One region of the Paracerasibacillus soli genome, then DNA from elsewhere that is predicted to be linked to it. Evidence: riboswitches for the same ligand, from Rfam matches in the RefSeq annotation. Region 1 holds a riboswitch; each other region holds the start of a gene.

What was found. A riboswitch is a leader RNA that binds a small molecule or an ion and turns the genes downstream of it on or off. The one in region 1 is predicted to bind thiamine pyrophosphate.
Region 2: linked by a shared signal. The riboswitch ahead of ACFFIS_RS16770 (YkoF family thiamine/hydroxymethylpyrimidine-binding protein) and the one ahead of tenA (thiaminase II) in region 1 are both predicted to bind thiamine pyrophosphate.
Region 3: linked by a shared signal. The riboswitch ahead of thiW (energy coupling factor transporter S component ThiW) and the one ahead of tenA (thiaminase II) in region 1 are both predicted to bind thiamine pyrophosphate.

The regions. Positions count from the first base shown of each region.
Region 1 covers NZ_JBHLWL010000067.1:49,292-52,576, forward strand. Annotated here, with positions in the region: gene ACFFIS_RS17100 (ABC-2 transporter permease) at 1-257, shown strand, start outside; gene ACFFIS_RS17105 (ABC-2 transporter permease) at 277-933, shown strand; TPP riboswitch at 1,457-1,559, shown strand; gene tenA (thiaminase II) at 1,652-2,329, shown strand; gene ACFFIS_RS17115 (hypothetical protein) at 2,553-2,708, opposite strand; gene ACFFIS_RS17120 (hypothetical protein) at 2,931-3,215, opposite strand.
Region 2 covers NZ_JBHLWL010000065.1:122,820-126,104, forward strand. Annotated here, with positions in the region: gene ACFFIS_RS16760 (ABC transporter ATP-binding protein) at 1-898, opposite strand, end outside; gene ACFFIS_RS16765 (ECF transporter S component) at 895-1,473, opposite strand; gene ACFFIS_RS16770 (YkoF family thiamine/hydroxymethylpyrimidine-binding protein) at 1,466-2,074, opposite strand; TPP riboswitch at 2,203-2,307, opposite strand; gene ACFFIS_RS16775 (DUF1646 family protein) at 2,380-3,285, opposite strand, start outside.
Region 3 covers NZ_JBHLWL010000061.1:89,561-92,845, forward strand. Annotated here, with positions in the region: gene ACFFIS_RS14965 (ABC transporter ATP-binding protein) at 1-514, shown strand, start outside; TPP riboswitch at 606-709, shown strand; partial or broken gene ACFFIS_RS14970 (lipoyl synthase) at 784-914, shown strand; TPP riboswitch at 961-1,074, shown strand; gene thiW (energy coupling factor transporter S component ThiW) at 1,184-1,678, shown strand; gene thiD (bifunctional hydroxymethylpyrimidine kinase/phosphomethylpyrimidine kinase) at 1,744-2,568, shown strand; gene thiM (hydroxyethylthiazole kinase) at 2,565-3,285, shown strand, end outside.

The sequences.
Region 1 (3,285 bases):
ATTTTCAATCTGCCTACAAAAGTTTAATCATACAAGGTATAGTCGTATTTTTAAGTACATTAGCTTTTATCATCTTCATCAATTCACGGGCATTAGGGGTACTAGCAAATATACCTGATTGGTTCATTGCGAAAGTTATGTTTTTCGTGGAAAATCCGAATATAACCATTGGATTTGGTTTTGTTATTTCAATCGCATGTCTCTATCTATCTTATATTATATCTTTTCGATTTTTTACAAAACGAGATATTATCTAATTTGGAAAGGATGGCCAATATGCTTCAATCTATAAAAGCGGATGTCATGTTAAACTCGCCCCTACAATATCTATTAGTTTTTTTCCTTGTAGGGATAACTTACTTTTTAACAAGTACCCCGTCTTTCATATTAATTTTCGCAATCAGCAGCTTTATCATCACGTTATTTTATTATGATCGTAAAAAACATACTGAATCCTTCTTTGTAAGTTTGCCACAGTCTAAATTAGCAATTGTAGCAAGTAGATATGTCTCTTTTTTTCTAATTTCATTGTCTCTCATTATATTTCAAACTGGACTTGGACATTTATTTTATTTCTTTGATTATCAAGCTATTTACGTATATGGTTGGAAAGATGTATGTATATTACTTAGTATGAGTGTGAGTATTGCAGCTATCATCATACCGATCTACTTTGCGATTCGTTCTTTTCTATTCTCGACGGTAGTCGTCATTGTTTTATTCTTTATAGGATTTTATGCTTTCTTGGAAATGTCTACCTATGCACAACCTATTGATGGTTTTATACAATTAAATAACTTAGAACCATCCATTATAATCTTACACTACATTCCAACACATCCCATCCTTATTTTATCAAGTGTAAATATAATTTTGCTCATTGCTTCCATTTACCTTTCAAATTGGCTTTTTACACGAAAAGATATTCGCTAAGGAAATATGTTGACAAATAAATGTTTATATGAGATTATAGTAAGGTTGCTGTAACATGTGAGTAGCTGGCATTCTGCATTTGTTTTTGAGGATGCTTATTCACTCTGGCGCGACTAAGGGGTCGCAGGGACGTTAGAGTAGGTAGGGCTAACGTTGCTTAAGTTAGAAAACGAGAGTGGAACTTTTACCGCGGTTAACGTTGACCTTTTTTATGAAGGTCCGATGAAAGTTCTTTATAAAACGTATAAAGAAAAATATAAAACGCTTCCCATCGTGTCTATGGGAAGTATAAAAATATACTTGTATGTTACATTGAAACAGTAGGGGCCCCTTTATTAGAGGCCCCTTTCCAATTTCAAATTGTAAATTTGATACATAGTGCTTTCCATTAGATTTCCATTCACTTTTCAAATCCGATCTCTTTGGTTACCACGTAAAAACTCTTAATCTTCAATATTATCAAAGTGAAAACTTGACTTATTATGATTCTTTGCTAGCATAGGAGTTGAATCGAATATAATAATTTTTCTACTAGGGGCGCCATATTGGCTGAGATAAATGTAAATTTAGCACCCTTAGAACCTGATCTGGTTAGGACCAGCGGAGGGAAGTAGATTTTTCTTAAAATAGCTTTGCGCCCTATTTGTGCACCTTGCTTTATTTTGTAATGCTTCCTTCTACTAGTCTTTAGAAAAAAAGATTAGAGGAGGATTTTTTTATGCAGTTTACTGATCAATTGAAGATGGCTACAAAAGATAGCTGGGAACAAAGTTTGAATCATCCATTTGTTCAAGGGATTGTAAGAGGAGATTTACCGCTAGATACTTTTAAGTATTATATTTTACAAGACATTTATTACTTAAAACATTACGGTAAAATTCATGCGATTGCGGCTTCACAAGCAGATGACTTTAAACTAACAGCAATTTTGGCGAAAAAAGCAAGCTCTACTGCTGAAGCTGAATTAACGGTTCACAATGAACACGCAGCAATTTTAAATATCACGCAAGACGAGGTGGGAAACTTTAAACCTGCTCCGACAGCTTACGCATATACATCTCATTTATACCGTGCGACAATGTCCGGGAACTTAGCTCATACTGTCGCGGCAATGCTACCTTGTTATTGGCTATATGCTGACATAGGTAAGAAAAATGAAAACGCTACACCTGAACCGGATATTTATCGTAATTGGATTAAAATGTATGCAAGCGACTGGTTTCAAGATGCAACAAGCGAAATGATTGACATGTTAAATACACTTGTTGCAGACATGAATGAAAAGGAGAAAGAAAAAGTAAAAGAACAATTTGTTATTGCAAAAGAATACGAACTCCATTTCTGGGAAATGTCTTACACAAAGGAAACATGGTTATCCAATAAAAAATATACTTGAATATAAGATCAGGGAATCTAATAGTTAGTACTTTAAGTAACTGCGGTGTATGTTATGTGTTGAGGTTGGTAGGCTATAGAAGCCACACTCGCAAAAAGCGAAAAATTCTACAGAAGCGATATTTTAGCACTTAATCAGACGGGAGTATGTCTAAAAAAATAAGCTGGTGATAGGCCAGCTTATTTCTATTTGTTCTGCGTTTTGATTATAACCTAACATGTAGTTATTTACGCTTACGCTTGTTTTTCTTACCATCTAGGTTAAGAAATTCACTTTCCTCTGAGATCTCCACATCATGTTTTGGGCTCGTGTCATACTTATTCGCGATATTTTTCTGTTTTCCTTTATCTCTTCGACGATTTTTATTTTCCTCAGACATCGTAATAGCCTCCTTTGCATGTTTACTATGTCCTTTTATAACGAAAATTATTATTTTACCAATAGATGATAGCGTAAAGTATCTCATAATATGGTGTGGACGCAAATTCACTTTTTATACAGAATATCAAATTGATCCTAAAAAGCCCGAATTTCCCCATTAAAAAAAGAGCACACTTTAATATTACATGCACTCTTTTTCCATTCATATTTACTTCATTATTTAAGCAGTTGCACCTTGGAATGAATCGACAATGGAAGTAATAATAAATCCAATTGCAGATGCAAATAGGAAAGCTATTCCCCAGCCACCGAGGCCTGCCCCCATAATTGTTACCTTTCCAATCACGGTTGGAATTGTTACTAATATAATACCAGTACCAAAAATAACCATTGCAGGGTAATAAGGTAAGTATTTTGCTTTGCCTGCAGCTTTTGTTAAGACAATTCCAATTAAAACTAATACCGCAGCCATTACTGCCCCTATGATGACAACAGACTGTACCAAAGTATCACCTCATAATTATTCTATGTATTAATGATATTTCACTCCTTATAGTCTACATTTTCAAGTTGAT
Region 2 (3,285 bases), on a different contig from region 1:
CAGTAACATTTTGTTGCATCGAAGTGGGTTTCTTCCATTCTATTTTCCCAAAACAATTTACTTGTGTTGCAAATTCAGCAAGTGTTAATGGAACAGTAGCAGGTACATGCTCCATATGATGAAGTACATATTGTGCAACTTTTGGTAGCCAAATACCTTCCTCTATTAATTTTGGATATTCGTGGGCAATCGCATCACGTAATGATCCATCAAAAAAGATATTCCCTTTTTGATTTAATAAAATACAACGTTCAGCTACATCTGTCCAACCATCTAATTGATGTTCGATTATAATGAGTGAACAATTTACTTTTTCTTTTAATTTCTTTATTGTTTTCATCACTTCTTTGGCCGAAACTGGATCCAAATTCGCCGTCGGTTCGTCTAAAATTAGTAGTTTTGGTTCAAGTGCCAAAATGCATGCAAGTGCAAGCTTTTGTTTTTGCCCTCCTGATAGTCGCGCAATGGTAGCAGTTTTATATTTCGATAAACCTACAAGCGCTAATACTTCATCAATCTTTGCTGACATTTTTTCATATGGCGTACACATATTTTCCAAGCCAAATGCAATTTCATCCTCTACAGTTAACATACAGAATTGTGTTTCAGGGTCTTGGAAAACAACACCGACAAACTGACTTAGTTCACCTGGTTGATAATCGTTTGTTCTTTTTCCTGCAATGACAATATCCCCAGTCATTTCTCCATCTAACTCTCGCGGATATAGGCCATTTAAACAAAATGTTAACGTACTTTTACCACTGCCACTTGGGCCAAGAAGGAGAAGACTTTCCCCTTCTTGCATGGCAAAACTAATATTGGATAATGTTTCTATTTCATTTGTATGATCAAAGCGTAATGAGAGATTCTCAACATAAACGAATGGCTTATTTTTCATGCTACACGACCCTTTCGCTTTTCTTTCCCTATGGCGAAGTTAGCTAATACACCTGTTCTAGCTAATCCATCACTTAACGCTTTCCCTAAAAGTCCAGCAATAAGCGCACCACTAATGACCCGAGTAACGAACATTGCGATGACATAATGAGTTGAAAGTGCACTATATCCACTCATGAAATAACCATATGTGAAACTTGTTACGGATGATCCAACTCCAGCAGCCATTAGTACCCATGTCGCATAATTTTTCCATCTTGTAGCTGCAAAAACTGCTTCTGCTCCAATTCCTTGTACCATACCTGTAATGATCAACATCGGCCCTGTTGCATTTCCGATAAGCACTTCCACCATCGCTGCAATTGTTTCTGATAAAAATGCTGCCCCTGGTTTACGAATGATATAGGCCGCAATAATTGAAACGATAAACCAAATTCCAAAAATGAAATCATATCCAATTGGTCCCATCAAACCAACTAGTAATTTTCCTAAAGGTAAAAACGCCAGATATACAACACCAAAGACAACTGACAGCGCAGCCATCACAACAATTTCTTTAAAGCGCCAATTACGCATGTATATCAACATCCTGATGTGAAGGACTGTTAGCAGAAATGGTTACCGTCATCACTGTATGTGTTGAACCCGCATTTTTTGTCGCGTTAAAGACCTTTTCTAAACCACTGAAAACATTCTGTGCGTCACCTGTTAATCTTGTCGCATAATGGGCTGGGGAAACAGAAACAAAGTCTTTCATTGCTTCAATTTGTTCATAAATAACATCCATATACTGACCACCACCAAGTGGATAAAGTGAAAACTTTGCGGCAATATATTGCTTAATAGACCCTGTGTTCTGCACATTTACCGGATTGTCATCTTCAATTAAATAGACATCTCCAGCTGAATCCCCCGGACAACCAACAGAATATGTAGCTTGAAATGCGACATGTTCCCCCGTTTGTGCAGCTTGTAAAAATACTGCCCTTGTTACATCAAATACATGGACAGCTTTTCCTCTCACAGTCGTTGTCACATCGTCCGTTTTTACCCAAACCTTTGAAGTGTCTACTTTCTCCAACGTCTCTAAAATGATATCCACAAAACGGTCACACATTGGGTACAGTGAAAAACTTGCTCCCACTATCTGCGTATTACCACAAACTTGATTTGCCATCTCCATATCCTCCCTTGTTTTCAAACTGCATATTTCAGGATAATTTGGATGCAAAAAGACTGCATCCCAGGGGAATGCAGTCTTCAATATTCATGAATACCATACACATTAAAAAATTGAGTATGCCGAACACACCGACTACACTTCCCCACGCTAGTATTATCTAGATCGGGTGCAAAGGGTCAGAACAATAAGTTCCTCTCAGCCGATAAACAGCTCCCCTAGTGCTTTTCATTTCTATGCAGCTTTCTACTCTCATCATAGCATGACAATTTTATTTGTAAAGTAAAGCATTTCAACTGTTTTTAAAAAATTAACAACACAACAAAATATATTGCCATAACAACTAGTCCAATTGGTAAGCCGTAACGTGCCCACTCTTTACTCGTAATATTTAACTTTCCCGCAGAAATGATATTTGGAATATTACCAGGTATGAGCATTCCACCACTAATTAGTAGCCCAAGTAAGATTGCCTTTATCGTCCCAGCAGTCATCTCCGGACTAATTTCTGCTGAAGCTAATGTTGCATTATCAAGTATCGCCGATAGCATATTCACCCAATACAAAATAAACGGATTTAGACCAATTAAAAATCGATTAATTAACGGTTCAAAACCAGCTCCTAGTAACGTGAGACCCATCACAAATAAATAGATTTTCACACTACGTATCAAAATTTCCCCATACGTTTCTGTCTGCTTATCTCCAGCTAAGGAATTTTTAGCTTGAACCGGCTTAATCCAAAGCGCTGTTAAAATTCCCAAACCAATAATTCCTACTATGACATAAGGACCAATTAAATCCATTAAATAGAAAAAGTGCTCATTTAATTTACTTGTTGTAATCGTGGAAAGTGGTTCTCCAATTGGCGTTAAGGCAGCCCCCAAACCTATTGAAAAACAAGCTAACACGACAAGTCTTATTTCTGACTGACGGTCTAACTTTAGAACACTTACAATTAATACGAGTACAAGTGCTGCAATAATCGCTGTTATAACGCTTGACAAAAGTCCTAAGACAACAACAATTAATGCAACAAAAAGTGGAAACGGCGTTTTATCACTTGCAAGTTGAATCCCTTTTTCTAAAGGAGATTGGAACCATTTAAATAGTAATCCTGCAATAAGTACGGCAAGTGTAATATTAATTGGATCTTCTAATGATTTTAAAAGTAAGTCACTATTAAATACGCCACCTACCCAGGCAGC
Region 3 (3,285 bases), on a different contig from region 1:
ACAAAGTTGGCGCAAACAAATTGGCTATGTTTCCCAGGATAGCCCGATGATGGCAGGTACTATTCGGGAAAATTTATGTTATGGATTAGAGGATCAAAATATTTCAGATGAAAGACTTTGGGAAGTTACGAAGATGGCGTATGCGGATCAATTTATCATTGGATTCCCACAAAAATTAGATACGGAAATCGGCGAGCGTGGCATTAAACTATCGGGTGGACAACGTCAACGCATAGCCATCGCACGTGCATTTCTCCGCAACCCTAAAATCTTATTAATGGATGAGGCAACTGCCAGCCTAGATAGTCAATCAGAAGGAATCGTACAAGAAGCACTTTCCCGACTGATGGAAGGTAGAACAACTTTTATGATTGCCCACAGACTTTCAACTATTGTACATGCAGATCATATTATTTTTATAGATAAAGGTAAAATTACTGGGATGGGTACACATGATAAGCTGTTGAAAACACATGCATTGTATCGTGAATTTGCTAAACAACAGTTAACTTAGCATGTGATATGAGCGTAAAGCCAGTAACGAGTCCCATTTACTTTACAGTTTAGAAAATTACCGATATGATAGTATTGTTAGAAAAATTGGATATTCGCACTAGGGGAGCTTCAATAGCTGAGAAGGACAGATTTGTCCTGACTCTTTGCACCCGATCCGGATAATACCGGCGTGGGGAAGTGCAGTTTACATACATGACCTTTATATGTCATGCAAAAGGACTGCATCCCCCATGGATGCGGTCCTTTTTAGATTTTCATGCATGCTGAAGCAAAAGACAGTGGGCAACCTTTATGATTTTGGGTCGCACTAGTACTGTACAAGTAGTTGCCGCTTTTGCACAGTCAAAACAGGTCTAAGCCTGCCAAATGAACTTGATTGGGGTGAACCGGAACAAATATACTACGGCTATGAAAAACAAAAAAAGCAGATAGATTATTAGTTTTAATCACTACTAGGGGTGCCCAAAACTTTTGGGCTGAGAGGAAAGCGAAAAGCATTCCAACTCTTTTGAACCTGATCTGGATGATACCAGCGGAGGGAAGTAGGACCGACAAAACTTGTCATCTTCTATTTCACTCATCGGAAATCAGGTTCATGCATGCTGAACTTGATTTTTTCTGTTTTAGATGTCCATCGTTCCACCAATATTAAGGAGGTTTGCATGAAATGAATAAAACAAGATTGCTTATCACAATGGCTGTATTCGTAGCCATTGGTGTTGTAGGTGCACAATTTCTTTGGTTTCCAGCTGGTATTGCCAAGGCTTATCCCGTCCAACATGCAGTGAATGTCGTTTCAGCAGTAACACTCGGGCCAGGACCGGCTATTATAATTGCATTCATGATTGGTCTCGTAAGAAATCTACTTGGTCTTGGGACATTACTAGCATTTCCAGGAGGGATATTTGGAGCAATGATTGCTGGAGTTTTTTATCAAAAATTTAAGAGTAGGCGGTTAGCTGCTATCGGGGAAATACTAGGAACTGGGATTATCGCTTCCCTTTTCTGCGTTCCATTTGCCAATTGGGTCATGGGGAGTGCTCACGGTATCTTTTTCTTTCTACCATCCTTTTTGGTTAGTAGTATCTCGGGTGCATTGATTGGTGTTTTAGTTCTTAGAAGAATGGAAGTAAGGAAGTTTATCCAATATCGAAGCTATTAAAGATCTGTATTTCTATACGTTTGCAAGACTAGAATACGAGAAAATAATATTCGAGGTGTTTATTGATGAAACATATTCCATGTGCTTTAACGATTGCTGGTTCTGATCCAAGTGGTGGGGCAGGTATACAGGCTGATTTAAAAACCTTTCAAGAATTACAATCATACGGGATGTCTGTCATTACCTCTTTAACTGCGCAAAATACAACAGGTGTTCAGGGTGTTTACCACATTCCCACTGATATGATTGAACAACAGCTCACATCTATTATGAATGACATGCCAATCCATGCCTTTAAAACAGGCATGATTGCAAATGTTGACATGATGAAAGTCATAGAAAAAAGGGTTCCTGAGATTAATGCACCTTACATCATGGATCCTGTCATGGTTGCGACAAGTGGTGATCCACTTATTTCAACGCAAGCACAGCAATATTTATGTAACCATCTATTACCATTGGCGACTGTTGTCACACCAAATATTCCAGAAGCTGAAACAATCATTGGCGAAAAAATTAATACGGAAGACGACATGAAAGAAGCAGCGATACAAATTGTGAAACATTACGGTGCACAAGCCGCTCTCATAAAAGGTGGACATATAAAAGGTGATGCTGTTGATTTTCTGTATGATGGGAACAACATGTTTACTTTTTCCGCACAGCGAATTGAAACTAAAAATTCACATGGTACTGGCTGTACACTATCAGCTGCCATAACGGCATTTTTAGCACAAGGTGCATCTTTCTATGATGCTGTAAAAAGATCGAAAACTTATATTACATTGGCTATCAAACATTCACTTCCACTTGGCAACGGAAGCGGCCCAACGAATCACTGGGCACCACGAATAAACGAAACAACAAAATTGGAGGAGATCAAATCATGAATCAAGCAATCATCCATCAAGTTCGTGAAAAGAACCCACTCATTCATCATTTAACGAATGAAGTTACGATGAATTTTGTCGCTGATGGACTACTTTCTTTTGGTGGTAGTCCAGTTATGGCAAAAGCACTGGAAGAAGTAGATGAAATGACATCCCACTCTAATGGCGTATTCATTAACATCGGAACTCCTACAGAAAAAGACCTTCCAGCTATGATAGCAGCCGGGAAAACTGCTAATAAATATGGTATTCCTGTTGTTATTGATCCAGTTGGTATAGCAGCTACATCTTATCGAGCAAATTATATTCATCAAGTTTTATCTAAAGTAAAGCCAACTGTTATTAAAGGAAATGCGGGAGAAATCGCTTATCTAGCCGATACACCTTGGGAAGTAAAAGGTGTCGATTCATTAGGGGATGAAAGCGCGATAGATATTGCACGTAAAGTAGCAAACAAATATGAAACAGCTGTTGTCGTTACCGGAAAAACGGATATCATCTGCACCAAAAATAAAGTCTCTGAAAATATAACAGGACATCCTTATTTAACAAAAGTTACAGGCGGTGGATGCCTATTAGGTTCTGTGATAACAGCATGTCTCGCAACGGAAGCTTCCATTGATGATCAGCTACTAACTGCTGTCAGTTTTTATGGTTTGGCTGCAAACTATGCAACCTCGCTTCAACAAGTTACTGGACCAGGATCATTTAAATCCG